Linked DNA regions of Streptomyces venezuelae. The protein of the gene in region 1 interacts with the protein of each later gene in a pairwise test. Links are inferred from orthologs where the notes say so. Each region holds a gene or a part of one and is shown in the gene's direction. Other genes may lie near its edges. The genes, in order: ligA and leuS.

Evidence for each region.
Region 2: the proteins of ligA (region 1) and leuS interact in binary tests that used the Escherichia coli proteins (3 or more experiments, as listed by UniProt). The link is inferred for Streptomyces venezuelae from one-to-one orthologs.

Annotation. Positions count from the first base shown.
Region 1 is NZ_CP029194.1:2,644,376-2,658,609, reverse strand. The notes cover bases 5,864-8,762. They hold ligA (NAD-dependent DNA ligase LigA), read left to right. Parts: upstream 5,864-6,172; coding sequence 6,173-8,353; downstream 8,354-8,762. Other genes in these bases: DEJ46_RS11670 (putative bifunctional diguanylate cyclase/phosphodiesterase), read left to right, coding at 8,664-8,762; DEJ46_RS11680 (methionine synthase), read left to right, coding at 5,864-6,140. Also shown: DEJ46_RS11710 (cysteine desulfurase family protein), read left to right, coding at 1-1,049; DEJ46_RS11705 (N-acetylmuramoyl-L-alanine amidase), read right to left, coding at 1,084-1,743; tRNA 2-thiouridine(34) synthase MnmA, read left to right, coding at 1,804-2,949; DEJ46_RS11695 (alpha/beta fold hydrolase), read right to left, coding at 2,971-3,765; DEJ46_RS11690 (TIGR00730 family Rossman fold protein), read left to right, coding at 3,864-4,415; DEJ46_RS11685 (SDR family oxidoreductase), read left to right, coding at 4,423-5,121; more of DEJ46_RS11680, read left to right, coding at 5,124-5,863; more of DEJ46_RS11670, read left to right, coding at 8,763-10,778; Asp-tRNA(Asn)/Glu-tRNA(Gln) amidotransferase subunit GatC, read left to right, coding at 10,872-11,168; Asp-tRNA(Asn)/Glu-tRNA(Gln) amidotransferase subunit GatA, read left to right, coding at 11,175-12,674; DEJ46_RS11655 (hypothetical protein), read left to right, coding at 12,680-12,913; Asp-tRNA(Asn)/Glu-tRNA(Gln) amidotransferase subunit GatB, read left to right, coding at 12,930-14,234. UniProt on the Escherichia coli protein: DNA ligase that catalyzes the formation of phosphodiester linkages between 5'-phosphoryl and 3'-hydroxyl groups in double-stranded DNA using NAD as a coenzyme and as the energy source for the reaction.
Region 2 is NZ_CP029194.1:5,811,149-5,825,931, forward strand. What follows is about bases 4,213-7,660. They hold leuS (leucine--tRNA ligase), read left to right. Parts: upstream 4,213-4,574; coding sequence 4,575-7,460; downstream 7,461-7,660. Other genes in these bases: DEJ46_RS26660 (hypothetical protein), read left to right, coding at 7,629-7,660. Also shown: DEJ46_RS26630 (helix-turn-helix transcriptional regulator), read right to left, coding at 1-917; DEJ46_RS26635 (MFS transporter), read left to right, coding at 1,097-2,452; DEJ46_RS26640 (hypothetical protein), read left to right, coding at 2,590-2,823; DEJ46_RS26645 (glycosyltransferase 87 family protein), read right to left, coding at 2,802-4,022; more of DEJ46_RS26660, read left to right, coding at 7,661-8,336; DEJ46_RS26665 (DegV family protein), read left to right, coding at 8,465-9,310; DEJ46_RS26670 (helix-hairpin-helix domain-containing protein), read left to right, coding at 9,687-10,445; DEJ46_RS26675 (ComEC/Rec2 family competence protein), read left to right, coding at 10,442-12,985; DEJ46_RS26680 (winged helix-turn-helix domain-containing protein), read left to right, coding at 13,060-13,683; DEJ46_RS26685 (MFS transporter), read left to right, coding at 13,689-14,783.

The DNA of each region.
Region 1 (14,234 bases):
GCGCCCGGCGGACCGTCGAGGAGGGGCGCGAGACGCTCGCCGCCGCGCTCGGCGCGCGGCCCAGCGAGGTCGTCCTCACCTCCGGCGGCACCGAGGCCGACAACCTCGCCGTGAAGGGCCTCTACTGGTCCCGCCGCGACGCCGACCCGCGCCGCACCCGCGTCCTCGCCAGCCCGGTCGAGCACCACGCCGTGCTCGACGCCGTCGACTGGCTCGCCACGCACGAGGGCGCCGACGTCGAGTACCTCCCCGTCGACCGCTACGGCCGCGTCCACCCCGAGGCCCTGCGCGAGGCCATCGCCCGCGACCCCGGGTCCGTCGCCCTCGCCACCGTCATGTGGGCGAACAACGAGATCGGCACGGTCATGCCGGTCCGCGGACTCGCCGACGCCGCCGCCGAGTTCGGCGTCCCCCTGCACGCCGACGCCGTCCAGGCCGTCGGCCAGGTCCCCGTCGACTTCGCCGCCTCCGGTCTCGCCGCGATGACCGTCTCCAGCCACAAGATCGGCGGCCCGTACGGGATCGGCGCCCTGCTCCTCGGCCGCGAGTACACGCCCGTACCCGTCCTGCACGGCGGCGGCCAGGAGCGGCACGTCCGCTCCGGCACCCTCGACGTGCCCGCCGTCGCCTCCTTCGCCGTCGCCGCCCGGCTCGCCACCGAGCGCCGCGAGGAGTTCGCCCGCGAGGTCGGCGCCCTGCGCGACGAGCTCGTCACCGCCGTCCGCACGGTCGTCCCCGACGCGATCCTCGGCGGCGACCCCGACGAGCGGCTCCCCGCCAACGCCCACTTCACCTTCCCGGGCTGCGAGGGCGACTCCCTTCTCCTGCTGCTCGACGCCGCCGGCATCGCCTGCTCCACCGGCTCCGCCTGCACCGCCGGCATCGCCCAGCCCAGCCACGTCCTGCTCGCCACCGGCACCGACCCGGACCTCGCCCGGGGCACCCTGCGCTTCTCCCTGGGCCACACCTCCACCGAGGAGGACGTGACGGCGGTCGCCGAGGCCATCGGCCCGGCCGTGGAGCGGGCGAGGACCGCGGGCCTCAGCTAGGGCCTGTCCGACGGATCACGGCCGGGGCCGACCGTCACACCGGCTTCTTCGGCGCCTCGCGCACGAGGCGCAGATAGCGGTCCCAGTCCCAGTGCGGACCGGGGTCGGTGTGGTCGGTGCCCTCGACCTCCACGTGCCCGATGATGTGCTCCCGGTCCACCGGTATCCCGTACCGCGCGCAGATGTCGGCCGTCAGCCGCGCCGACCCCGCGTACATCGCCGCCGTGAAGTCCTGCGGCCGGTCGACGAAGCCCTCGTGCTCGATGCCGATGCTCCGCTCGTTCATGTCGCGGTTCCCCGCGTGGAACCCGACGTCGAGCTCGCGGATCATCTGCGCCACATGGCCGTCCTTGCGGACCACGTAGTGCGCGGCCGCCCCGTGCCCCGGGTTCTTGAAGACCTTCAGCGCGGTCGCGTAGCTGCCCTGCACGACATGGATCACGACCCGGTCTATGCCGTAGTCGTCCGGCCGGTCGGCCCGCCGCCAGTTCGCCCGCGCCGCCGACGTCCACTCGGCGCCCTTGTGGTCGAGCTCGCCCTCGACCCGCTTCTTCTCCATCCCCGGCAGCCGCCACCACGCGCGCGCCAACTCGTCCCTGGCCAGCGCCGCCGTGCCCAGCACGGCGACCCCGCCGCCGAGCAGCACGGCCCGCCGCCCCACCCGCCTGTCCGAACCGCTTCCCCTGCTCCCCATGCACCAGAGAACGCTTACTCCCGCGACCTTGGTTCCCGGGCCCCGTACCCTGGTAGGGCTATGACTGAGACTTCGCCCCCGCGCCCCCGCACCCAGCCCCTCCGGGTACTTGCCGCAATGTCCGGCGGTGTGGACTCCGCCGTCGCCGCCGCCCGGGCCGCCGAGGCGGGCCACGACGTCACCGGCGTGCACCTCGCGCTCTCCGCGAACCCGCAGTCGTTCCGTACCGGAGCGCGCGGCTGCTGCACGATCGAGGACTCGCGCGACGCGCGCCGGGCCGCCGACGTCATCGGCATCCCGTTCTACGTGTGGGACCTGGCCGAGCGGTTCCGCGAGGACGTCGTCGACGACTTCGTCGCCGAGTACGAGGCGGGCCGCACGCCCAACCCCTGCCTCCGCTGCAACGAGAAGATCAAGTTCGCGGCGCTGCTCGACAAGGCCCTCGCCCTCGGCTTCGACGCCGTCTGCACCGGCCACTACGCGACGGTCGTCCTGAACGAGGACGGCACGCGTGAGCTCCACCGGGCCTCCGACATGGCGAAGGACCAGTCGTACGTCCTCGGGGTGCTCGACGAGAAGCAGCTCGCGCACGCCATGTTCCCGCTCGGCGACACCCTCACCACCAAGGACGAGATCCGGGCGGAGGCCGAGCGGCGCGGGCTCGCGGTCGCGAAGAAGCCCGACAGCCACGACATCTGCTTCATCGCCGACGGCGACACCCAGGGCTTCCTCGCCTCCCGCCTGGGCAAGGCGGAGGGCGACATCGTCGACGAGGCCGGCACCAAGGTAGGCACCCACGAGGGTGCCTACGGCTTCACGATCGGCCAGCGCAAGGGCCTGCGGATCGGCCACCCGGCCGCCGACGGCAAGCCCCGCTACGTCCTCGACATCTCGCCCGTGAACAACACGGTGACGGTCGGCCCCGTCGAGGCCCTGGACGTCACCGCCCTCACCGCGATCAAGCCCCGCTGGTGCGGCACGGCCCCCGAGGGCCCCGGCCGCTACACGGCCCAGCTGCGTGCCCACGGCGGCGAGACCGAGGTGACGGCCGCCCTGGCCGACGGCGAGCTCACCGTCACCTTCGCCGAGCCGGTCCGCGGCGTCGCCCCCGGCCAGGCGATCGTGCTCTACGACGGGACGCGCGTCGTCGGCTCGGCCACGATCGCCACCACCACCCGCCGCACGACCGAGCCCACGCCCGCGTAGCGGGTCAGCCGGGCGGAGGCCCTACGCGGCCTCGCTCGTCTCCCGCTCCTCCGCCAGGAACTCCTCAAGGACCGGCGCCAGGACGTGCGGGGCCACCTCGTGCGTCTGGCCCGTCAGGGTCCGGTGGCGGGCGCGGGGGAGCGCCGCCGTCAGCGCACGGGCCGCCCGGCGCGCCCACACCGGACTCGCGCCCCCGTCGACGACCAGCACGCGCGCGTGGACCCCGGCGAGCCGCCGCTCCGGCACCGTCCCGTCGCCGAGGACGGCGTGGTCGTACGCGAGGGTCGACGCCAACGCGTCCCCGCCCGGCCACGCCTCCGCCGGTACGCCCGAATCCGCGAGGAACAGGTCGAGGGCCGCGCCCCGCTGCCCCCGCCCGAGCAGCTCCGCGGCCCGGCCGTGCCGCGCGGCGGCCTCCGCCGAGTACGGCGGCTCGTACACCGACACCGGCCCGGCCGAGAGCCCGGCGGCCACCGCGGCGAGCGCCAGGGCGCCCCCCGTGCCCACCCCGTGCAGGGCCGCGCCGCTGCCGGCCTCCCCGGCCACCGCGGCCAGGTCCTCGATCTCCCGCTCCACCGCGTACGGCCCCGTGTCGCCGCTCCCGCCGCGCCCCCGCCGGTCGTACGCCACGACCGAGAAGCGACGGGCGAGGAGCTCGGCGAGGGGCCGCTCGCTCGCGGCCGTGCCCAGGGCCCCGCTCACCAGGACCAGCGGCGGCCCCGCCCCGTCCCCGTACCGCTCGTACGCGATCGTCGTCCCGTCCCGCGACACGACCCGTCCCCCGACCCTGCCCAGCGTGGTCTTCACCTCGTCCATGGCAGTGCAGACCGGGCCCGCCCCCGGAACTCATCGTCGCGCGGAGGGAATTCCCGAAGAATCTTCGAAGCCGCTGGTCACCCCCTACGGTGGAGCGCATGAACATCTGCGTCTTCCTCTCCGCCGCCGACCTCGACGACCGCTACACCGTCCCCGCCCGCGACTTCGCCGAGCGCCTCGGCAAGGCCGGTCACACCCTCGTCTGGGGCGGCTCCGACGCGGGACTCATGGGGGTCGTCGCGGACGGCGTCCGGGGGGCGGGCGGCCGGCTCGTCGGCGTCTCCGTCGACTTCCTCCAGCACAAGGCCCACCCGAGCACGGACGAGATGGTCGTCGCCCGCGACCTGGCCGAGCGCAAGGCGCTCCTCCTGGCGAAGTCCGACGCGATCGTGGTCATGGCCGGCGGCATCGGGACCCTCGACGAGGCCACCGAGATCCTGGAGCTGAAGAAGCACGGCAAGCACACCAAGCCGGTGGTCCTGCTCAACACGGCGGGCTTCTACGACGGCCTGAAGATCCAGCTCCGCCGCATGGACGACGAGGGCTTCCTGCCGCTCCCGCTCACCGACCTCGTCTTCTTCGCGGAGGACGGCCCGACGGCCCTCGCGTACCTGGAGGAGAGCCTGGGGGCGGGCAGCGGCGCTCGCTGATGGGAGCATGGCTCCCATGGCTACACATGTGATCACCGGAGCCGGCTCCGGCATCGGCGCGGCCGTCGCGCGCCGCCTCCACGCGCGCGGGGACGAGCTCGTGCTGCACGCGCGCGACGCGGGCCGCGCCAAGGAGCTCGCCGCGCAGTTCCCGGGCGCCCGGACGCTCGTCGGGGACCTGGCCGACCCGGACCGGCTGTCCTGGGCCTTCTCGCACCAGACCATGCCCGAGCGGGTGGACAGCCTGCTGCACATCGCGGGCGTCGTCGACCTCGGTCCGGTCGGGGACCTCACCCCGAAGACCTGGCACCACCAGCTCAACGTCAACCTCGTCGCCCCGGCCGAGCTGACCCGGCACCTCCTGCCCCAGCTGCGGGTCTCCCAGGGCCACGTCGTCTTCGTGAACTCGGGCGCCGGGCTCGCCGCCCACGCCGAGTGGAGCGCGTACGCCGCCTCCAAGCACGGGCTCAAGGCCCTCGCGGACTCCCTGCGCCACGAGGAGCACGCCAACGGCGTGCGGGTCACCTCCGTCTACCCGGGCCGCACCGCGAGCCCCATGCAGGCGAAGGTGCACCAGCAGGAGGGCAAGGAGTACGACGCGTCGAAGTGGATCGACCCGGAGTCGGTCGCGACGGCGATCATCACCGCGATCGACCTGCCGCGCGACGCCGAGATCAACGACCTGACCGTCCGTCCGGGGCGATAGGCGTGAGCGACGAAGCAGACAAGGGCGGTACGAGGCCCTTCGGCCCCGCCACCGGTGTCGGGTCCATGCCCGGCGGCGACGCCCGCGAGGCCGCGAAGACGGTCGCCGGCTCCTTCGAGGACTTCCCCTTCCTGGCGGAGCTGCCGGCGCGGGGGCCCGGCGCCGACATGATCGGCCGGACCATCGGGATGCTCGTCGACCTGTACGCGCACGTCGAGCCGAGCGGCTGGCGGATCAGCGACCGGCCCGGCCGGGACACCAAGCGGGCCCGCTCCTGGCTCGGCGAGGACCTGGACGCCCTGGAGGAGTTCACCCAGGGGTACGAGGGCCCGCTCAAGGTCCAGGCCGTCGGCCCGTGGACGCTCGCCGCGGCCCTGGAGCTGCGCGGCGGCGAGGCGGCCCTCGGTGACGCGGGCGCCTGCCGCGACCTGGTCGGCTCCCTCGCGGAGGGGCTCCGCGCCCACCTCGCGGAGCTGGCCAGGCGCGTCCCCGGGGCCCGGATCGTCCTCCAGCTCGACGAGCCCTCGCTCACGGCGGTGCTGCGCGGACACGTCCGTACCGCCAGCGGCTACCGCACCTACCGGGCCGTCGACCGGCAGGTCGTGGAGAGCGCCCTGCGGGACGTGATCGCGGCCCACGACGGGCCGGTGGTCGTCCACTCCTGCGCCCCCGACGTCCCCTTCGCGCTGCTGCGCCGGGCCGGCGTCACCGGGGTCTCGTTCGACTTCGGACTCCTCACCGAACGTGACGAGGAGTCGATCGGCGAGGCCGTGGAGGCCGGCACGAAGCTCTTCACCGGTGTGGTGCCGTCCACCGACGGCCCGTTGTCGGACCCGGGCGGTAGCGTCATGGGTGTCAGGACGCTGTGGCGCAGGCTGGGGCTGAATCCGGGGACTCTCGCGGAGTCCGTGGTCGTCACCCCCACGTGCGGGCTCGCGGGCGCTTCGCCCGCCTATGCCCGCGCGGCCCTCGCCCACTGCGCCCGGGCGGCGAGATCGCTCGCGGACAACCCAGAGTGACCGGGTTTCGAGGCACGGGAGGACGGACGAAGGTGGCAGTCGAACAGGGGGCCCTGCCCGCCGAGGCACGGGAGAAGCACGCCGACCTTGCGGAGCGGGTCGAGGAGCACCGCTTCCGGTACTACGTGAAGGACCAGCCGGTCATCAGCGACGGCGAGTTCGACAAGCTCCTGCGCTCGCTGGAGGCGCTGGAGGAGGAGTACCCGGAGCTCCGGACGCCCGACTCGCCGACCCAGAAGGTCGCCGGGCAGTACGAGACGGACTTCACCTCCGTCGAGCACCGGGAGCGCATGCTCTCCCTCGACAACGCCTTCGACGACGAGGAGCTCGCCACCTGGGCCGAGCGGGTCGCGCGGGACGTCGGCACCCCCGACTTCCACTACCTGTGCGAGCTCAAGGTCGACGGCCTCGCCGTGAACCTCACGTACGAGCACGGGCGGCTGACCCGCGCCGCGACCCGCGGCGACGGCCGCACCGGCGAGGACATCACGCCCAACGTCCGGACGATCGCCGACATCCCCGACCGGCTGCGCGGCGACCGCGTCCCGGACCTCGTCGAGATCCGCGGCGAGGTCTACTTCCCGATGGAGGGCTTCGAGGCGCTCAACGCCCGCCTGGTGGAGGCGGGGGACAAGCCCTTCGCCAACCCGCGCAACGCGGCCGCCGGTTCGCTGCGCCAGAAGGACCCCAAGGTCACCGCCTCCCGCCCGCTCCACATGGTGGTGCACGGCATCGGCGCCCGCGGGGGCTTCGACATCTCCCGGCTGTCGCAGACGTACGAGCTGCTGCACGAGTGGGGCCTGCCGACCGCCCGGCACAACCGCGTGGTCGACTCGCTGGACGGGGTGCGGGAGTTCATCGCGTACTTCGGCGAGAACCGCCACTCCGTCGAGCACGAGATCGACGGGGTCGTCGTCAAGCTCGACGAGATCCCGCTCCAGGGCCGGCTCGGCTCCACGGCGCGCGCGCCCCGCTGGGCCATCGCCTGGAAGTACGCGCCGGAGGAGGTCAACACCAAGCTGGTCGACATCAAGGTCGGCGTCGGCCGCACCGGGCGCGTCACGCCGTACGCGCAGGTGGAGCCGGTGACCGTGGCCGGCTCCGAGGTCGAGTTCGCCACCCTCCACAACCAGGAGGTGGTGAAGGCCAAGGGCGTGCTGATCGGCGACACGGTCGTGCTGCGCAAGGCCGGTGACGTGATCCCCGAGATCCTCGGGCCCGTCGCCGACCTGCGGGACGGCAGCGAGCGGGAGTTCGTGATGCCCGCCGAGTGCCCGGAGTGCGGGACGCCGCTGAAGCCGATGAAGGAGGGCGACATCGACCTCCGCTGCCCGAACGCGCAGACGTGCCCGGCCCAGCTGCGCGAGCGGCTCTTCTTCCTCGCCGGGCGCCAGTGCCTGGACATCGAGAACTTCGGCGCGGTCGCCGCGGCGGCCCTGACCCGCCCCCTGGAGCCGGCCGAGCCGCCGCTCGTGGACGAGGGCGACCTCTTCGACCTCACCATCGAGCAGCTGCTGCCGATCAAGGCGTACGTCCTGGACCCGGACAGCGGGCTGCCCAAGCGGGACCCGAAGACGGGCGAGGAGAAGATCGTCACGGTCTTCGCCAACCAGAAGGGCGAGCCGAAGAAGAACGCCCTGTCGATGCTGGAGAACATCGCGGCGGCCAAGGCGCGGCCGCTCGCCCGTTTCATCAACGGCCTGTCGATCCGGCACGTGGGGCCCGTCGCGGCCGAGGCGCTGGCCCGTGAGTTCCGCTCCCTGGAGCGGATCGAGCAGGCGAGCGAGGAGGAACTGGCAGCCGTCGACGGCGTCGGCGGGATCATCGCGACCGCCGTGAAGCAGTGGTTCGCCGAGGAGTGGCACCGCGAGATCGTGCGGAAGTGGCGCGCCGCCGGGGTGTCGCTGGAGGACGAGGGCGCCGGGGAGGAAGTGGGGCCGCGTCCGCTGGAAGGTCTCACGGTCGTCGTGACCGGCACCCTGGAGAAGTTCACCAGGGATGGCGCAAAAGAGTCCCTCCAGAGCCTCGGAGCGAAGGTCACCGGTTCCGTTTCAAAGAAGACCGCCTTTGTGGTCGTCGGCGAAAACCCTGGTTCGAAGTACGACAAGGCGATGCAGCTGAAGGTTCCGGTTCTGGACGAGGAAGGCTTCTCGGTCCTGCTCGAACAAGGTCCCGAAGCCGCTCGCGAGGCCGCGGTACCGGTCGCCGAGTAGCCTCCGCCGGCCCCGCGAAAGGTCACCCGTTCGGCGCATACCAGATCGTTACGGGTGGCCGGGTCGCATTCGGGCAAGAGAGGGAGAGCGCTGCCCGTCGGAGCCCTCGGCGGCCTACTGTGGTGACCGTGCGTCCTGTCCCGCACGTCCGCGCGAGGGCTGCCGGTCGTGCGCGCCAGGACGAACGGCCCAGTGGCATGAGGAACGGCCGCCCGGTGGCGGCCGCATGGCGGACGGCCCGACGCCGGACGGCCGCGCGAGCGCGGCCCATCACACACCGACGGCACCGCTGCTTGTGAGAGGGACGGGAATGGAACCGACCGAGAGCGTCGCCCCGGCCCCACGGCCGTTCGGCCGTGTGGTCCCCACGGGCCTCACCTCCCGGCTGCCCGCAGCCGTGGTGGGCCTCGCCGCCGTCGTGCTCGTCGCCGGCCTCCAGCGGGCCCTGAGCACCGGACACGGACTCTTCCCCGGCGGCGCCGCGGGCTGGTCCCTCGCCGTCCTCACCGGCCTCATCGTCGGTCACCTGGTCGCGCTCGGGCGCGACCGCTGGTGGGGCGGCACGGGCTCCGGCGCCGCCCTCACCCTCGCCGTGCTCCTGCTGTACGGCTGGGTGCCCGCCGGACTCGTCTCGCTGACCGTCGTCGCCCTCGTCGGCGCCGCCCGCCGGCACCGCTGGCGACAGGGCCTGCTGCACGGCGCCGCCGACGTCCTCGGGGTCGGCGCCGCCGCCCTCGTCCTCGCCGTCTTCGGAGACGTACCGACCGTCGAGGAGCCCTGGCAGCCCCTCGACTGGACCATCGGGGACCTCCCGGAAGTCGTCCTCGCCGCGGCGGCCTACCTCGTGGTGACCCGGATCCTGCTGTGGTACACGCTCGCGCCCCAGGGCCGCGGACTGCCCACCATCGCCCGCACCGCCCTCCTCCGGCAGGGGCTCGTCGCCGTCGCCCTGCTCGGCATCGCCCCGCTCATCTGCGTCGTCGCCGCCACCCGGCCCGTCCTCCTGCCCCTCTTCGCGTTCCCCCTCATCGCCCTCGACTCCACCCTCTGGATCGCCCGGGCCCGCGCCGAGGAACAGCTGCGCGACCCCCTGACCGGACTCCCCAACCGCCAGTGGCTCCTGGAGCGGGCCTGGACCGCCCTGGAGGAGGCCGAGGGCGAAGGCGCCCGCGCCGCCCTCGTCCTGATCGACCTCGACCGCTTCCGGTCGGTCAACGACACCCTCGGACACCTCGCCGGCGACCGGCTGCTCCTCCAGATCGCGGAACGGCTCCGCCTCGCCCTGCCCCACGGCGCCGAGGCCGCCCGGCTCGGCGGCGACGAGTTCGCCGTCCTGCTGCCCACGGCCGACTCCACCACCAGCGCCCAGCGCGTCGCCCGCCACCTCGTCGCCGAACTCTCCTCCCCGCTCGACCTCGACGGACTCACCCTCGTCCTGGAGGCCAGCGCGGGCGTCGCCGTCTTCCCCGACCACGCCCTCGACGCCGAGGGCCTGCTGCGCCGCGCCGACGTCGCCATGTACCAGGCCAAGCGGGACCGCACGGGCGTCGAGGTCTACGAGTCCAAGCGCGACTCCAACACCCCCGACCGGCTCGGCCTCCTCGGCGACCTGCGCCGCGCCCTCGACGCGGGCGAGGTCGAACTCCACTACCAGCCCAAGGTCCGCTTCGACGGCCAGGTCGCGGGCCTGGAGGCGCTCGTCCGCTGGGTCCACCCGGAGCGCGGGAAGGTTCCGCCGGACGAGTTCATCGCCATCGCCGAGTCCTCCGGCCTGATGCCCCACCTCACCGAGTACGTCCTGGAGACCGCCCTCGCCCAGGTCGCCCGCTGGCGCAGCCAGGGCCTCAACGTCCCGGTCGCCGTCAACGTCTCGCCGCGCGACGTCCACACCCCCGGCTTCGCGGGTGCCGTCGCCGCCCGCCTCGCCCGCCACGGCGTCCCGGCCGGCGCCCTCCAGCTGGAGATAACCGAGCACGTGCTCCTGGAGGACCCCCAGCGGGCCGCCGACACGCTCAACGGCCTCACCGGCCACGGCGTCAAGATGTCCCTCGACGACTTCGGCACGGGCTACTCCTCCCTCGTCCACCTGCGCCGGCTGCCCGTCAGCGAACTGAAGATCGACCGTTCCTTCGTCGCCCGGCTCGCCGTCGACACCGAGGACGCCGAGATCGTCCGCTGCACCCTCGACCTCGCCCACTCCCTCGGCCTCCTCGTCGTCGCCGAGGGCGTGGAGGACGACGAGACCTGGGAGCGCCTCCGCGACCTGGGCTGCGACGCGGTCCAGGGCTGGCTGGTCGCCGCCGCGATGCCGCCCGCCGAGGCGACCGCCTGGCTCCTGGCCCGCGGCGAGCACGGCTGGCGCCGCCCCGCCGACATCGCCGCCGAGGTCGCCCTCGACCAGCCCTCCGGCCAGGTCGTCCCGTAGGACGTGTCACGCCCCGGGCCGACCGTTTCACGGGGAGCGGCACCGGCCCCATAGGATGGACCAAACCATCAAGCTCACCCCGTGAGGAACCGCATGCCTGGCATCACGCGCGAGGAGGTCGCCCACCTCGCCCGGCTGGCGCGTCTGGAGCTGAAGGGCGAAGAACTCGATCACTTCGCCGGCCAGCTCGACGACATCATCGGCGCGGTCGCCCGCGTCTCCGAGGTCGCCGACCAAGACGTTCCGCCGACCTCCCACCCGCTGCCGCTGACCAATGTCATGCGCGCGGACGAGGTCCGTCCGTCGCTCACCCCTGAGCAGGCGCTCTCCGGCGCCCCGGCCCAGGAGCAGCAGCGTTTCAAGGTGCCGCAGATCCTGGGGGAGGACTAAGAAGTCATGACGGACAACATCATCATCAAGCTCACGGCCGCCGAGATCGCCGGGAAGATCGCCGCCGGCGAGCTCACCGCCGTCGAGGTGACCGAGGCCCACCTCGCCCGTATCGAGGCCGTCGACGAGAAGGTCCACGCCTTCCTGCACGTCGACCGCGAGGGCGCTCTCGCGCAGGCGCGCGCCGTCGACGAGAAGCGCGCCCGCGGCGAGAAGCTCGGCCCGCTGGCCGGCGTCCCGCTCGCGCTCAAGGACATCTTCACCACCGTCGGCATGCCGACGACCGTGGGCTCGAAGATCCTCGAGGGCTGGATCCCGCCGTACGACGCGACCCTGGTCAAGAACCTCAAGGCCGCCGACGTCGTCATCCTCGGCAAGACCAACATGGACGAGTTCGCGATGGGCTCCTCCACGGAGAACTCCGCCTACGGTCCGACCGGCAACCCCTGGGACCTGACCCGGATCCCCGGCGGCTCCGGCGGTGGCTCGTCCGCCGCCCTCGCCGCGTACGAGGCCCCTCTCGCCATCGGCACGGACACCGGCGGTTCCATCCGCCAGCCCGCCGCCGTCACCGGCACCGTCGGCGTCAAGCCGACCTACGGCGGCGTCTCCCGCTTCGGCATGGTGGCCTTCTCCTCCTCCCTCGACCAGGGCGGCCCCTGCGCCCGTACGGTCCTGGACGCGGCCCTCCTGCACGAGGCGATCGCCGGGCACGACCCGCTCGACTCGACCTCCATCGACGCCCCGGTCCCGCCGGTCGTCGAGGCCGCCCGGAACGGCTCGGTCGCCGGCATGCGCGTCGGCGTCGTCAAGCAGTTCCGCGGCGAGGGCTACCAGGCCGGTGTCGTGCAGCGCTTCGACGAGTCCGTCGAGCTGCTCAAGTCGCTGGGCGCCGAGATCGTCGAGCTGGACTGCCCGACCTTCGACCTCGCCCTGTCGGCGTACTACCTGATCGCGCCGTCCGAGTGCTCCTCGAACCTGGCCCGCTTCGACGCCATGCGCTACGGCCTGCGGGTCGGCGACGACGGCACGCGGTCCGCCGAGGACGTCACCGCCCTCACCCGTGAGGCCGGCTTCGGCGACGAGGTCAAGCGCCGCATCATCCTCGGTACGTACGCGCTGAGCTCCGGCTACTACGACGCGTACTACGGCTCGGCCCAGAAGGTCCGGACCCTCATCACCCGCGAGTTCGAGAAGGCCTTCGAGGAGGTGGACGTGATCGTCTCCCCGACGACCCCCACCACCGCCTTCCCGATCGGCGAGCGCGCCGACGACCCGATGGCGATGTACCTCGCGGACCTGTGCACCATCCCGACCAACCTGGCCGGCAACGCCGCGATGTCGCTGCCCTGCGGCCTCGCGCCCGAGGACGGTCTGCCGGTCGGCCTGCAGATCATCGCTCCCGCCATGAAGGACGACCGGCTGTACAAGGTCGGCGCCGCCGTCGAGGCCGCCTTCGTGGAAAAGTGGGGGCACCCGCTGCTTGAGGAGGCTCCGTCGCTGTGAGTGCCATGGCAAAGAAGGCCAAGAACTTCAAGAAGTCGAAGACCGGCATCTACGTCTCGCTGGCGACCACCGCGTTCGGCGCCGTCAGCGTCGCGAAGCAGGCCAAGCTGGCCCGCAACGACAACGACATGCTGCGGCTGATCGACTCCGCCGTGTCCGCCGCCGCCATCGTTACCGGCCTGGCGATCCTCTACCGGGAGCTCAAGCGCCTGGGCGACGACGACGTCCTGCTGGGCTGAGAGGGAAAGTCTCACCGTGACTGTCACTGAACTGCTGTCGTACGACGCGGCCCTCGCGGCGTTCGACCCCGTCATGGGCCTGGAGGTCCATGTCGAGCTCGGCACCAAGACGAAGATGTTCTGCGGCTGCTCGACCGAGCTGGGCGCCGAGCCGAACTCGCAGACCTGCCCGACCTGCCTCGGCCTGCCCGGCTCGCTGCCGGTGGTCAACGCGATCGGCGTCGAGTCCGCGATCAAGATCGGCCTCGCGCTGAACTGCGAGATCGCCGAGTGGTGCCGCTTCGCCCGGAAGAACTACTTCTATCCGGACATGCCGAAGAACTTCCAGACCTCCCAGTACGACGAGCCGATCGCCTTCAACGGCTACCTGGACGTCCAGCTGGAGGACGGCGAGATCTTCCGCGTGGAGATCGAGCGCGCCCACATGGAGGAGGACACCGGCAAGTCCACCCACATCGGTGGCGCGACCGGCCGCATCCACGGCGCCTCGCACTCGCTGCTCGACTACAACCGCGCCGGCATCCCGCTCATCGAGATCGTCACCAAGCCGATCGAGGGCGCCGGCGAGCGGGCCCCCGAGGTCGCCAAGGCGTACGTCGCCGAGCTGCGCGAGCTGATCCGCGCCCTGGGCGTCTCCGAGGCGCGCATGGACAAGGGCCAGATGCGCTGCGACGTGAACCTGTCGCTGCGCCCGAACGGCACCAAGACCTTCGGCACCCGCTCGGAGACGAAGAACGTCAACTCGCTCCGTTCGGTCGAGCGTGCGGCGCGCTTCGAGATCCAGCGCCACGCGGCCGTGCTCACCTCCGGTGGCACGATCGTGCAGGAGACCCGTCACTTCCACGAGGACGACGGCTCCACCACCTCCGGCCGTATCAAGGACAACGCCGAGGACTACCGGTACTTCCCGGAGCCCGACCTCGTCCCCGTCGCCCCGGCCCGCGCGTGGGTCGAGGAGCTGCGTGCCGGTCTGCCCGAGCTGCCGCGGGTGCGCCGCAACCGCCTGCGCGAGGAGTGGGGCGTGTCCGAGCTGGACATGCAGTCCATCCTGAACGCGGGCGCGGTCGACTCGATCGTCGCCACGATCGAGGCGGGCGCGGACTCGGCCTCGGCCCGCAAGTGGTGGATGGGCGAGCTCGCCCGTAACGCCAACGAGCAGGGTGTCTCGCTGGAGGAGCTGGCGATCACCCCGTCGGACGTGGCCCGGGTCTCCGCCCTGGTCTCCGCCGGTGATCTGAACGACAAGCTGGCCCGTCAGGTCATCGAGGGCGTCCTCGCCGGCGAGGGCACCCCGGACGAGGTCGTCGAGAAGCGCGGTCTG
Region 2 (14,783 bases), 3.2 Mb from region 1 along the record:
TTCTCCTTAGCTCCACAGTCACCGAATCCCGTCCCCAACAGGGGGCGGGATTCGTCGTTTCCGCCCAGTGCCCGGATCGCGCGGCGGCTCTCCTCGTCGTTCGGCGTGTACGTCACGATCCGGCACTCCGGCATCCCGTTGACGGAGAGGGAGACCGAGGTCATCCGCATCTCGCCGACCGCCTCGTGACGGAAGGTCTTCACCCGGGTCCCCGGCGGCACGACGTCGCCGCTCTGCCAGAGCCGCGCGAAAACGGGGCTGGCCTCCGCCAGACGCCGCACGAACGCCTCCCAGGCAGGCTCGCCCACATGGCGTCCGTACGCCCCCCGCAGCTGGGCCACCATCAGCGGCAGCTCCTGCTCCCGGTCGACCAGGGGGCACGTCGGCTCCGGCGCGGTGAAGAGCGCCCACAGCACGTTGCGTAAACCGAACGGGCCCGTGTCCAGGCCGTTGCCTTCCCACAGGAAGAGCCGCTCGTAGGTGGTGTTGGTCGCCAGCACGTCGTACCGCGCGTTGTAGAGCACCGCCGGGTGCGGGTCCAGGGCGTCGAGGATTCCCTGGATCTCCGGGCTGACGACCTCGACGTCCGGGGCGGCGCGCTCCGGCGTGTACGGCACCTCGGCCAGGTGATAGAGGTGCTCCCGCTCGGGCCGGTCGAGGCGGAGCGTGCGGGCGACGGCGTCGAGCACCTGCGCCGAGGCGTTGATCGGCCGGCCCTGCTCCAACCACGTGTACCAGGTCACACCCACCCCGGAGAGCTGGGCGACCTCCTCGCGGCGCAGCCCCGGTGTGCGGCGGCGCAGCCCCGGCGGCATGCCGACGTCCTCCGGGGTCACCCGGGCTCTGCGGCCGCGCAGGAAGGCGGCCAGCTCAGGCCGTCGGCGCGGCTGGATCGGTACAGCTGCCACAGTCGTCACACCCCCATGGTCGAGTCCCCGTGCCGCCGTTGCCAGGTGGTGTCAGTACCAGCATCAGCGGGCTCTCGTTACCCGTATCGGACCGCGGGCACGCTCCTTGCATGCCCTCGACCACAACACGTCCCGTACTCAGTAAAGACCGTGGCACCGACAATCGACCCGGAACGCTGCTCGGCGTGGTGCTGGCCGCCCAGTTCATGGCGCTCCTCGACGTCTTCATCGTCAACGTCGCCGCCCCCACCATCCGCGCCGAACTCTCCGCCTCCGGAGCCGGACTCCAACTCGTCGTCGCCGGATACACCGTCACCTACGCGGTGCTGCTGATCACCGGGGCCCGACTCGGTGACCTGCTCGGCCACCGCCGGATGTACCTCGGGGGCCTCGCCCTCTTCACCGCGGCCTCCCTCGCCTGCGGACTCGCCGCCGGAACCGGCCAGTTGATCGCCTTCCGGATGGTCCAGGGGGCCGGCTCCGCCCTGATGATCCCGCAGGTGCTGAGCCTCATCCAGCGGAACTTCACCGGAGAGCACCGGGTCCGGGCGCTCGGCGCGTACTCCGCCGTCCTGGCCACCGGCGCCGCCGCGGGCCAGGTCGCCGGCGGCGTCCTCGTCAGCGCCGACCTCTTCGGCACGGGCTGGCGGCCGGTCTTCCTGGTCAACGTCCCGATCGGGCTCGCCCTGCTCGCCCTCGGCGCCCGCGTCCTGCCGCGCGACGCCCGCACCGGGCCCGAGCGGACCCGCGGCCTCGACCTGCCAGGACTGCTCCTCCTCGCGGCCGCCGTGTGCCTGCTGACCGTCCCCCTGGTCCTTGGAGAGGAACAGGGCTGGCCGCTGTGGGCGTGGCTCTCGCTCGGCGGCTCCCTGCTGTTCCTCGCCGTGTTCGGCGCGTACGAGTCGAGACTCGCCAGGCGCGGTGGCGCGCCCCTCATCGCCCCGCGCGTCCTGCGGGTTCCCGGCATGGGGCGGGCGGTCGTCCGGATCGCCGTGGCGATGGGCGTCAACGCCGGGTTCCTGTTCACCCTCACCCTGCACCTGCAGGGCGGGCTCGGGCTCAGCGCCCTGCGCGCCGGACTCACCTTCGGCCCCGCCGCCGTCGCGTTCGGTGTGGTCGGACTGACCTGGCGGCGCTGGCCGGCCCGTACGCAACGCGCGCTGATCCCGGGCGGATTCCTGCTCGCGGCGGGCGCCTCGCTCGCCCTCGGCCGGTCCCTCGCGGACGGGGGAACGGGCGGCTGGGGTCTCTACCCGGCCCTGTGCGGCGTGGGTGTCGGCATCGCACTGGCCTTCAGTCCCGCCCTGACCGGCGCGCTGGCCACCGTACGGCCCGAGGACGCCGCCGACGCCAGCGGACTGCTCGCCACCGTCACCCAGCTCGGCCAGCTCATCGGAGTCGCTGCCTTCGGCGCCCTCTTCCTGGGCCGCCTGACGGCCGGCGGAGCACAAGCGTCCGCCGACGCGTTCTGGGCGACCGGCCTCGCCCTGGCCGCCACGGCGGTCGTCGGGGCCGTGGCAGGGCTGCCCCGGCGAGCGCGCTGACCCTCTTGCGGGGCCATGGCAGAATCGGACGGCCGGAGGGGGACGAGAATCCGGACGGGAGGGTGACCCAAGTGCTCGGCGAAAACGGCAGGGTGTCCTATGGGTGCGCGGCCTGCGGCCACAGCTGGAGCTGACTGATGGGTGCACACAGGCGGAAGTGCGACTGGTGCGGCAGCGGTACGCCCATCGTGCGCGACATGGACCCCGTCAATCCCGACTTCCAGTACTGGTGCGAGGAGTGCGCGCGGGCGCTGATCATAAAAGGCGACCCCATCGAGACGTACCGCGAGCTGGAGGGGGAGCCGATCTACGGCCGGCTCCTCGACGAGCACTGCACCCTCAAGCGGTTCTACTCCTTCGCCAGAGCCTGACGCCGCTCCTTCAGCACGTACGCCACGAGCAGCGCCGTCGCCGTCAGCGGATAGACGGCGGACAGCAGCATCTGACCCGCGTTCTGGTCCAGTTCGGGACGGCCCGGGTCGTGCGGCACCCACCACAGCGCGAACGACGTGAAGGCCAGGGCCACCACACCCGTCACCGGCCACGCGCGCGTGGCGCGGTCCGCGAGCAGGATCAGCAGGGGCACGCACCAGACCCAGTGGTGGGACCAGGAGATCGGGCTGATCATCAGCGCCGTGAACGCGCAGATGATCACAGCCGCCGCCTTGTCGCCGCGGACAGCGGCCCGTACTGCGAGGTACATCGCCGCACCGCCCATGACGGCCGCGGTCAGCAGCCACCAGATGCCCGGGGAATCCGTGTGCATCAGGCGGGCCAGGACGCCGCTGATGGACTGGTTGGCGGTCTCCTCGGCGAAGCCGACCCGGCCGGTCGCGAAGAGCGTCTCCGTCCAGAACTTCTTCGAGTCCGCCGGCAGGGCCAGCGCCACGGTCAGTGTCGTCGCCAGGAACACCCCGGTCGCCGTCACGCCCGTGCGGAGCCACTGGTTCCAGCGGTGGTCCCGGCGCCACAGGAGCAAGCCGGCGGCGAGCAGGAGGACCACGAAGAGCCCCGGTGTGAGCTTCACCGCTGTCGCGAGACCGATCCCGAGCCCGGCCCAGCGGCTGCCCTCGCGGCGCGTGAGGTCCCAGAGGACCGCCACCGCTATGAGCAGGTTGATCTGGCCGTACCGCAGTGTCGTCCACACCGGCTCGCACCAGACCACGGCGGCGGCGACGAACAGTGTCGTACGCCACAGGTCCGTCCGGGACAGTGCGGGGCGGACCAGTTGGAGCGACAGCTGGACCAGGGCGATCACCAGGAGCAGGTTCCCCGCGGTCGTGAGCGTCCGCATCAGCGGGACGCTCACCAGGGTCAGCGGGAGGAACAGCACCGCCGCGAACGGCGGATAGGTCATGGCGAGGTTCGCCGAGGTGGCGCGCATCGCGTAGAGGTCCCCGCCGGCCCGCAGTGTCTCGCCCTCGGCCCGGTAGACCATCACGTCGAGCATGTTCACGTGGGCGAGGCGTTGCGCCACCCAGAAGGACGCGAAGGAGAGCAGGCAGACCGCCGCGGCGGTGGCCAGGGGCCACGGCCGGGCGCGGGTTTTCGAGAGCACGGAGACGGACACAGTCGGCGACCCTACCGGGCAGGTCGGAGGGGCTCGGGGAATCGATTTGGAGATCTGCCCGGGAGCCGGTTAATGTTCTGTCTGTCGCCGCGAGGGAAACCGAAACGGAGACGGGAAAGCAGCAAGGGGCTATAGCTCAGTTGGTAGAGCGCCTGCATGGCATGCAGGAGGTCAGGAGTTCAATTCTCCTTAGCTCCACAGAAAGGAAGCGGGTCACCCGGATCGGGTGGCCCGCTTCTTCGTTTGCACATGCTCCTCGTGTGCTCGTACGTCTCGTGTGCCCGTACTCCTCGTGTGCCCGTACGTCTTCCTCGTCCGCTCGCGCGTGGAACGTCGGTGCGGCCCGCGCGGGCCCTGCGGTACCCTGGCGCCATGCGTGCCGTACGCCTCCTGCTTACCGAGCCGCGCTGATCAGTCCCGGCGCATGACCGTCGCCCCGTCGACCGTCATCCCGCCGGAGTCGGCGCGGCGTCCCCTCCTGTGCGAGGGGATTTTTCATTTCGCGGCAGTTCGTGGCAGTGGGCAGAGACGATCGATGGAGCTTCAAGGACCATGACCGAGATCAATACGACCGCCGAGATGGCGGCCCCGCATCGCTACACGGCGGCCATGGCCGCCGACATCGAGGCACGCTGGCAGGACTTCTGGGACGCCGAGGGCACGTACGAGGCACCGAACCCCTCCGGCGACCTGGCGGGCGACCCCGAGGTCGCCGCCCGGCCCAAGAAGTTCATCATGGACATGTTCCCGTACCCCTCGGGTGCGGGCCTGCACGTCGGCCACCCGCTGGGCTACATCGCCACGGACGTCTACGCCCGCCACGCGCGCATGACCGGTCACAACGTGCTGCACACCCTGGGCTTCGACGCCTTCGGCCTGCCGGCCGAGCAGTACGCCGTGCAGACGGGCACGCACCCGCGCGTGTCCACCGAGGCCAACATGGAGAACATGAAGGTCCAGCTGCGCCGGCTGGGCCTGGGTCACGACAAGCGCCGGTCGTTCGCCACGATCGACCCGGAGTACTACAAGTGGACCCAGTGGATCTTCCTGCAGATCTTCAACTCCTGGTACGACGACGAGGCCGGCAAGGCCCGTCCGATCGCCGAGCTGATCGAGCAGTTCGAGAACGGCACGCGTGAGGTTCCCGGCTCCACGCGCGCGTGGAGCGAGCTGACCGCCGCCGAGCGCTCCGACGTCCTGAGCGAGTACCGCCTGGCGTACGCCTCCGACGCGCCCGTCAACTGGTGCCCCGGCCTGGGCACGGTCCTGGCCAACGAGGAGGTCACCGCCGACGGTCGCTCCGAGCGCGGCAACTTCCCCGTCTTCAAGTCCAAGCTGCGCCAGTGGAACATGCGGATCACCGCCTACGCGGACCGCCTGCTGGACGACCTGGACGCGCTGGACTGGCCCGAGGCCATCAAGCTGCAGCAGCGGAACTGGATCGGCCGCTCCGAGGGCGCCCGCGTCGACTTCCAGGTCGGCGACACCGGCGCGATCACCGTCTTCACCACCCGCCAGGACACCTTGTTCGGCGCCACCTACATGGTCCTGGCTCCTGAGCACCCCCTGGTCGACGGCGCCGCGAAGATCGTCCCGGCCGCCTGGCCCGAGGGCACCCACGACGTCTGGACCGGCGGGCACGCCACGCCGTCCGAGGCCGTCGACGCCTACCGCAAGCAGGCCGCCTCCAAGTCCGACGTGGAGCGGCAGGCCGAGGCCAAGGACAAGACCGGCGTCTTCACCGGCGCGTACGCGACCAACCCGGTCAGCGGCGAGCAGGTCCCCGTCTTCATCGCCGACTACGTCCTGATGGGCTACGGCACCGGCGCCATCATGGCCGTCCCGGCGCACGACACCCGCGACTTCGCCTTCGCGCGCGCCTTCGAGCTGCCGATGCGCTGCGTCGTCGAGCCGTCGGACGACCGCGGCACCGACCCGGCGACGTGGGACGACGCTTTCGCCTCCTACGAGGCGAAGCTGGTCAATTCCGCCAACGACGAGATCTCGCTGGACGGTCTGGGCGTCGTCGACGCCAAGGCGAAGATCACCTCCTGGCTGGCCGACCGCGGCATCGGCGAAGGCACCGTCAACTTCCGTCTGCGCGACTGGCTGTTCAGCCGCCAGCGGTACTGGGGCGAGCCCTTCCCGATCGTCTACGACGAGGACGGCGTCGCGCACTCGCTGCCCGAGTCGATGCTGCCGCTGGAGCTGCCCGAGGTCGAGGACTACTCGCCGCGCACCTTCGACCCGGACGACGCGGACACCCAGCCGGAGACCCCGCTGTCCCGCAACGAGGACTGGGTCAACGTCACCCTGGACCTGGGCGACGGCGCGGGCCCGCGGAGCTACCGCCGCGAGACCAACACCATGCCCAACTGGGCCGGATCCTGCTGGTACGAGCTGCGTTACCTGGACCCGCACAACTCCGAGCAGCTGGTCGACCCGGCCGTCGAGCAGTACTGGATGGGCCCGCGCGAGGGCATGCCCACCGGCGGCGTCGACCTGTACGTCGGCGGCGCCGAGCACGCCGTGCTGCACCTGCTGTACGCGCGCTTCTGGTCCAAGATGCTGTTCGACCTGGGCCACGTCTCCTCGGCCGAGCCGTTCCACAAGCTGTACAACCAGGGCATGATCCAGGCCTTCGTCTACCGGGACGCCCGCGGCATCGCCGTGCCGGCGGCCGAGGTCGAGGAGCGGGACGGCGCCTTCTGGTACGAGGGCGAGAAGGTCAGCCGCGTCCTGGGCAAGATGGGCAAGTCCCTGAAGAACGCGGTGACGCCGGACGAGATCTGCTCCGAGTACGGCGCCGACACCCTGCGCCTGTACGAGATGGCGATGGGCCCCCTGGACGTCTCGCGTCCCTGGGACACGCGCGCCGTGGTCGGCCAGTACCGGCTGCTGCAGCGACTGTGGCGCAACATCGTCGACGAGGCGACCGGCGAGGTCACCGTCGTCGACACCGCGGCCGACGAGGACACGCTGCGTGCCCTGCACAAGGCGATCGACGGTGTCGCCCAGGACATGGCGGCGATGCGCTTCAACACCGCCATCGCCAAGGTCACCGAGCTGAACAACCACCTGACGAAGACCGGTGGCGCGCTGTCCCGGCAGGTCGCCGAGCAGCTGGTGCTGCTGGTCGCCCCGCTGGCCCCGCACATCGCCGAGGAGCTGTGGCGCAAGCTGGGCCACACCGACTCGGTCGTCCACCAGGGCTTCCCGGTCGCCGACCCGGCGTACGTCGTGGACGAGACCGTGACCTGCGTCGTGCAGATCAAGGGCAAGGTCAAGGCCCGCCTGGAGGTCTCCCCGTCGATCACGGACGCGGAGCTGGAGACGCTGGCGCTGGCCGACCCGCACGTGGTCGGGGCGCTGGGCGGCGCGGAGATCCGCAAGGTGATCGTGCGCGCGCCGAAGCTGGTCAACATCGTCGCAGGCTGACGGCTACGGCTGACGTCTGCGACTGATGTCTGTCGGCTGACGGCGGAGGCATGGGGGATTTCCCCTACGGGCAGGTTGGGGGTTCCGATGGAACCCCTGGCCTGCCCGCTCCGTTTACGGTGGAGGGACCACAGTCGTGGGGACTCGACCGATGCCGGAGGGGCGGACATGGAAGCCGCGATTATCACGATCATGGCGCTGCTCTTCTTCGCCTTCGTGGCGTTGGGGATCTACGCCACCGTGAAGGTGGCCAAGGCGACCAAGCGTGGGGTGGACCGCACCCTGGACCAGGCCCGACGCACCGTGGAGGACACCACGCTGCGTGCCAAGAGCTTCGGTCAGGCCGGGGTCGCGGGCGAGCTGGCCCGGCTGCGGCTCTCGCTGCGCACCTCGATGAGGGCCACGCAGGAGGCGCTGCAGGCGGGTGTGGGTGAGGACGCGTCGCTGAAGGAGTCGCTCGACCTGTTCCACCGGCTCAGCGCACACGGGCTCGAACTGGACGGGGACCTCAAGCGCATGGAGCGGGAGCCGGACAAGGCGTGGGTGGCCGGACAGCTGCCGGAGCTCACGCGGCGGACCGAGCAGATCACGGGGTCGGCCGAGGCGCTGCGCCGGGCTGCCCGGGACCGGGCGCTGAAGTTCGCGGAGGATGACCTGTCCTCGCTGAGTGCTCAGATCGACGTCGAGGCGGGCGCCCTGCGTCACTGGGACGGTCCGGAGACGGCGCCGGAGTCGGGTGCGTCGGACCCGTGGGGGAGCCCCGCAGGGACGGCGGGGCTGGCGGCCGGGGACGAGCCGCCCGCGATCACGGCGCCTGATCCCCGGCGCACTGCCTACCCGTGGGAGAAGTCGGCCCGACCGGAGACCACGACCTGACCTGGCCGAGCTTGGCTTGGCTTGGTCGGGCGGGTCGCGGGTGCCTGGTGGTGCGGGGAGGGGCCTCTGGGGCGTCCGGCGGGGGGCCGGGCTGCCGCGCCGAGGCTGCGGGAGGTAACCTCCCGCTCATGTCCCGGCATGTCGCGATCGTCACCGATTCCACGGCCTATCTGCCACCCCAGACGAGGGAGCGGCACGCTATCACGACGGTCCCGCTGACCGTCGTCATCGGTGACCGCGCGCTGGAGGAGGGCACGGAGATCTCGGCCCGGTCCCTGGCCGAGGCTCTGCAGAAGCGGCGGCCCGTCACCACCTCGCGGCCGAGTCCCGAGATCTTCGCCGCCGCCTACCGCGAGGCCGCGGAGGCGGGGGCGCGGGGAATCGTCTCGCTCCATCTGTCCGCGGAGGTCTCCGGGACGTACGACGCCGCCGTGCTCGCGGCGAAGGACGCCCCGGTGCCGGTGCGCGTGGTGGACACCCGCATGGTGGGCATGGCGCTGGGCTTCTGCGCGCTGGCCGCGGCGGAGGTCGCGGAAGCGGGCGGATCTCTCGACGAGGTGGTCGCGGCGGCCGAGAAGCGCGTCGCGGGAACCTCCGCCTACTTCTACGTCGACACGCTCGACTATCTGCGCCGGGGCGGGCGCATCGGTGCCGCGCAGGCGCTGCTGGGCTCCGCGCTCGCGGTGAAGCCGCTCCTCGAACTCGACGGCGGACGCATCGAGCTGCGGGAGAAGGTGCGGACGGCCTCCAAGGCCATCGCGCGCCTGGAGGAGATCGCCGTGGAGCGGGCCGGCTCCGGCGCCGTCGACATCGCCGTGCACCATCTCTCCGCACCGGAGCGGGCCGCCGTGCTGGCCGACCGGCTCAAGGAGCGGATCCCGGGCATCGAGGAACTCCACGTCAGCGAGGTGGGGGCGGTCATCGGCGCACACACCGGCCCGGGGCTCCTCGCGGTCGTCGTCTCACCGCGCTGAGATCCGCCACCGCCACCACCCTTACCTCCCCTACCTCCCCTACCTCCTTCTCCTCCTCGTAGGAGTGACGGAGATATCCACAACCAGAGTCTTTTCCACGGGACTTGGGTGAGTCCCGCACAGGGCCGTCGTGATCTCTACCGTCACGAGCATGGCACTTCGTACACGTATCGCATCGATCACCACCGGAGCCGCGGACAGGCCGGGCGCTCCGACGAGCGGGCCCGGCAGGGCGCCGGGTTCCGACGGGCGCAGTCGCCCGGGAGGGCGCGGCGCGCCTCCTGGGCGGGCGCGGAGGCGCACCCGGGTGCGCCGGGTCTCCGAGGTGCCCCGGACTGTCGTGCGGCGACGGGGGGACGCACTCTTCCCGCCGTCGGTGCCTGAGGCAGCGGAGACACCTGAGGCGCCGGAGCGGGGGTCTCCTGCGCGGGCGGTGCGGGGGCGGCTCGTGGCGGTGCTGCGGGAGCGGACTCCGCTGTGGGTGCAGACGCGGTGCGGGCTCGAACCTCGGGCGCTGGCCGCGCTGACCGTGATCCTGCTCGTGGCCGCCGGCCTCGCCGGCGGGTACTTCTGGACGGGGCGGCCGGAGCCGGTGCGGGCTCCCGAGATCGTCCGCGCCGCGACCGCGGCGGCCACACCCGCCGCATCCGTGGCCCGGGCCGGAGCGGGGAATGAGCAGAGCCCCGGACCCGCTGCGGGTGGGGCGAGAGTGGTCGTCGACGTCGGCGGCAAGGTGCGCAGGCCCGGAGTGCTGACGCTGCCCGGGGGCTCGCGGGTGGCGGACGCGCTGAAGGCTGCGGGCGGAGCGGAACCGGGGGCCGATCTGACCGGGATCAACCGGGCCCGTGTGCTCATGGACGGCGAGCAGGTCCTTGTCGGGCTGCCGGGGGTGCCGGTCGGCGGCTCCGGTCCCGGAGCCGGTGCCGGGACCGGCGGGCCGGCGACGCCGCTGAGTCTCAACGCGGCCACTGTGGAACAGCTCGACACCCTGCCCGGCGTCGGCCCGGTCCTCGCGCGGCACATCGTCGACCATCGCACGGAGCAGGGCGGCTTCCGGTCGGTGGCCGAGCTGCGGGAGGTCAACGGCATCGGGGAGCGCCGGTTCGCCGACCTCGAACCGCTGGTCCGGCCGTGAACCGGGTCCGGAGGGTGGGCGAGGAGGGACCGGCCGACCTGAGGCTCGTTCCTCTCGCGCTGGCGGTCTGGGCGGCGGCGGCCTGTGCGGTGGGTGTCACCGGCTGGTGGACGGTGGCCGGTGTCACGGTCTGCCTGGTGGGGGCGATCGCCCTGCTGGTTCCGGTCCTGGTCCTGCGGCGGTTCGGCGGGGCGGACGAGGCCCGGGAAGCCGTGGGAGGGGGACCGGACGTGTCGGTGGCCGCTCCGGTGACGCCCGGGACCGCTCCGGTGACGTCGGGGCGGCGGTTGCGGGCGACCGCGTGCGCGGGGGTCCTGCTGTGCGCGGCGGCCGGGGCGGCCTCGGCGGGGCTGCACGCGGCGGACCTGCGGCGCGGTCCAGTGCCGGCGTTGGCGCGTGACTACGTCCGGGCGCAGATGGAGGTCACCGTCACCTCCGACCCACGGCTCACCCGGCCCCGGGTGCGGGGCAACGCGATGGCGCCGGTCTCGGTCGTCCTCGACGGGGAGGTGACCCGCGTCGAGCGGCCGGACGGATCGGCGCACAGGACGCGAGCGCCGGTGCTGCTGATCGTGCCGCCGGGGGAAGGCAGAGACGAGTGGCTGCGACTCCTGCCCTCGACACGGCTGCGGGTCGGAGCCCGGCTGGCGCCGCCGCTGCGCTCGGGTGAGCCGTTCGCCGCGGTCCTCAAGGTCGACGGAGCGGGTCCGCCGCGGATCGTCGGTCCACCGAGCGCGCCGCAGCGCACGGCGGGCGAACTGCGCGCCGGGCTGCGGAGAGCGACCGAGGGGCTGGCTCCGGACGCGCGCGCCCTGCTGCCGGGGCTGGTCGTGGGGGACACCTCCAGGATCGGGCCCGACCTGCGGGACGCCTTCGAGGCCACCGACCTCACGCATCTCCTCGCGGTCTCCGGCAGCAACCTCTCCGTCGTCCTGCTCCTGCTCATCGGGCGTCCCGGGAGGGCGCACCAGGTGGAGCGAGGGGGGCTCGCTCCCCGGATCGGACTGTCGCTGCGGGCGACCGCGGTGGCCGGGGGAGCGCTGACGCTGGCCTTCGTGGTCGTCTGCAGGCCCGATCCGAGCGTGCTGCGCGCCGCGGCGTGCGGGCTCGTCGTCCTCCTGGCGATCGGCACCGGGCGCCGCAGATCGCTGATCCCCGCGCTGGCCGCCGCCGTCCTGCTCCTGGTGCTCTACGACCCCTGGCTGGCGCGGAGTTACGGCTTCCTGCTCTCGGTGCTCGCCACCGGGGCCCTGCTGACGGTCGCCCCGCGGTGGAGCGAGGCGCTGCGGCGGCGCCGGGTGCCGGGGCGGCTCGCGGAGGCGCTGGCGGCGGCCCTCGCGGCGCAGGCGGTGTGTGCGCCGGTCGTGGTGGTCTTCGCCGCCCGGGTGAGTCTTGTCGCCATCCCGGCGAATCTCTTCGCCGAACTGGCGGTCGCACCTGCCACGGTGCTCGGCTTCGCCGCGCTCGCCCTGGCGCAGGTGTGGGAGCCGGCCGCGGTTGGGGTCGCGTGGGTGGCGGGGTGGCCGGCCGGGTGGATCGCGGGGGTGGCGCGTGCGGGTGGGGAGCTGCCGGGGGCCCAGCTGGCCTGGCCCGACGGGTGGTGGGGCGGGCTGGTCCTGGCGCTGGTCACGGGCCTCGTGCTGCTCGGGGCGCGCAGGCTTCCGCACCGGGGGTGGATCGCCGGGTTCGTCGCCGCGCTGCTTCTGCTCGTGACCGTCCGACCGGTGCCCTTGACGCGATGGGCCACGGGATGGCCCCCGCCGGACTGGGTGTTCGCGATGTGCCAGGTGGGGCAGGGGGACGCGACGGTGCTCTCGGCGGGCGGTGACGCGGCCGTCGTGGTGGACGCCGGCCCCGACCCCGTACCGGTGGACCGCTGCCTGCGGGAGCTCGGGGTGCGGCGGGTGCCGTTGCTGGTGCTCACGCACTTCCACGCCGACCACGTGGCCGGCCTGACAGGGGTGCTGCGGGGGCGCTCGGTGGGGGCGATCCAGACCACGGGGCTCGAAGAGCCGCCCGCGCAGGCCGCGTTCGTGCGGCGGACGGCGGCCGCCGCCGGGGTGCCGGTGGTCCGTGCGGGGGCGGGCGAGCATCGGAGGGTGGGAGCGCTGGAGTGGTGGGTGCTGTGGCCGCCGGCCGGTTCCGGCGGATCGGTCGGTGGCTCCGTCGACGGGGCGAACGACGCCAGTGTCACCCTCCTCGTCCGGGCCGCCGGAGGGCTCCGTCTGCTGCTCCTGGGCGACCTCGAACCGCCGGCTCAGCGCGCGCTTCTGAGGAGCGGTCCAGGGCTGGGGCCGGTGGACGTGCTCAAGGTCGCCCACCACGGGTCCGCGCACCAGGATCCCGGGCTGATACGGGCCGTGCGGCCGCGTCTCGCGCTGGTGTCGGCGGGGCGCGACAACCCGTACGGACACCCGTCGCCGAGGACCGTGGAGTCGTTGCGGGCCGGTGGGGCGCGGGTGCTGCGGACCGATCGGGACGGGGCCGTCGCGGTGGTGGGTGCGGGGCGGGGGCTCGTAGCCGTGCCGAGGGGCCGGTGAGCCGGTGGGGTGAAGGGGGCGCGTCATGTAAAGAAACGCTTGTAAAGGAACCTTTCTAAGGATAGCTTTTCATCATGCCGGAGATCAGCGAACCGCGACCCGAGGGCGAGCAGCCCCGCAGTATCCGCCTCACCGACCCGCGTGCCCTGCGGGCCTACGCCCACCCCCTGCGGATGACCCTGGTGGGACTGCTGCGCAGCAGCGGCCCCTTCACCGCGACCAAGGCCGCCGAGCTGACCGGCGAGTCCGTGGCCAGCTGCTCCTACCACCTGCGGATACTCGCCAAGTACGGCCTCGTGGAGGAGGCGCCGGGCGGCAAGGGGCGGGAGAAGCCCTGGCGGGCCACCGCCCGGTACACGGAGTGGCCGGAGTACAGCGAGGACGCCACGGTCGCGGAGGCCGCGGGCGCCCTGACGGCCGCTGTCACCGAGCGCTACTTCGAGCGGGTCACCCGGGCCATCGAGCGCCGGCACACGCTGCCGAGGGAGTGGCGGGAGGCCGAGCAGTTCAGCGACTCCCTGCTCTTCCTCACCCCCGAGGAACTGACCGGCCTCGGCGAGCGGATCGAGGCGCTGCTCCGCCCCTTCGAGGGGCGCGAGTCCGACCCGTCCCTCATGCCCGAGGGCGCCCGGGCCGTCAGCATCCTGCGGATCGCCCACCTGGAACAGGACGTCCCCCACCACCGAGAAGCGGAGTGAACGGCATGGCCCTCGTGGACCGCATACCGGAGCTGCTGCGCGAGCGGACCTTCCGCCGCTACTGGACCGGGCAGACCATCTCGCTCGCCGGGGACCAGATCTCGCTCATCGCCATCCCGCTCGCCGCCGTCCTGATCCTCGGCGCGGACGCCGCCGAGATGGGCTGGCTCAAGACGGCCGAACTCCTCCCCGCCCTCCTGCTCAACCTGCCGCTCGGCGCCTGGGCCGACCGGCAGGCCCGCCGCAGACGCGCCATGATCGCGGCGGACCTCGGGCGAGCCGCGCTCATCCTGACCCTCCCCGTGGCCTACGCTCTCGACGCGCTGACGCTCACGCAGCTGTACACGGTGGCCTTCGGGATCGGCGCGCTCACCGTCCTCTTCGAGGCCTGCAACACCACGCTCCTCGTCGCGCTCGTCCCCACCGACCGGTACATACAGGCGAACGCCCTGGTCAACGGCAGCCGTTCGATGTCCTGGCTCGCGGGCCCCGGGATCGGAGGCGTCCTCGTGCAGGTCCTCACCGCGCCCTTCGCCCTGGTCGCCGACGCCCTCACCTATGTGGCGTCGGCCGGATTCCTGGCCCGGATCCGCGCGGTCGAACCTCCGCCGGCCCCCGTGGTCAAGGGGCACTTCACCGAAGGCATGCGCTGGGTGCTCCGTGACACGTCCATGCGCGCACTGTTCGCCGCCTCCGGCACGATCCAGCTGTTCAACTACATGTTCCACACCCTCTTCGTGCTCTACGCGACCTCCGAACTCGGCATCAGCGCGGGGCTGCTCGGCCTGATCCTCGGAGCCGGAGCGGTGGGCGGTCTCATCGGGGCCGCGGTCAGCGGAGCCGTCGTCCGGCGGATCGGCGTCGGCGCCTCGCTCGTCGTCGGCTTCCTCGGGTTCACGCTGCCCCTGCTCCTGATACCCCTGGCCGGCGGGCCGCTTCCGCTGGTGGTGGCCGTGATGTTCGTGGCCGAGTTCCTCTCCTGCGTCGGCGTGATGATCGTGGACATCGCGGCGGGATCGTTCCAGATGGCGGCGATCCCCGACGCCGTACGGGCCCGGGTCATGGGGGCCTTCCGCACGCTCAACCACGGTTTCCGTCCT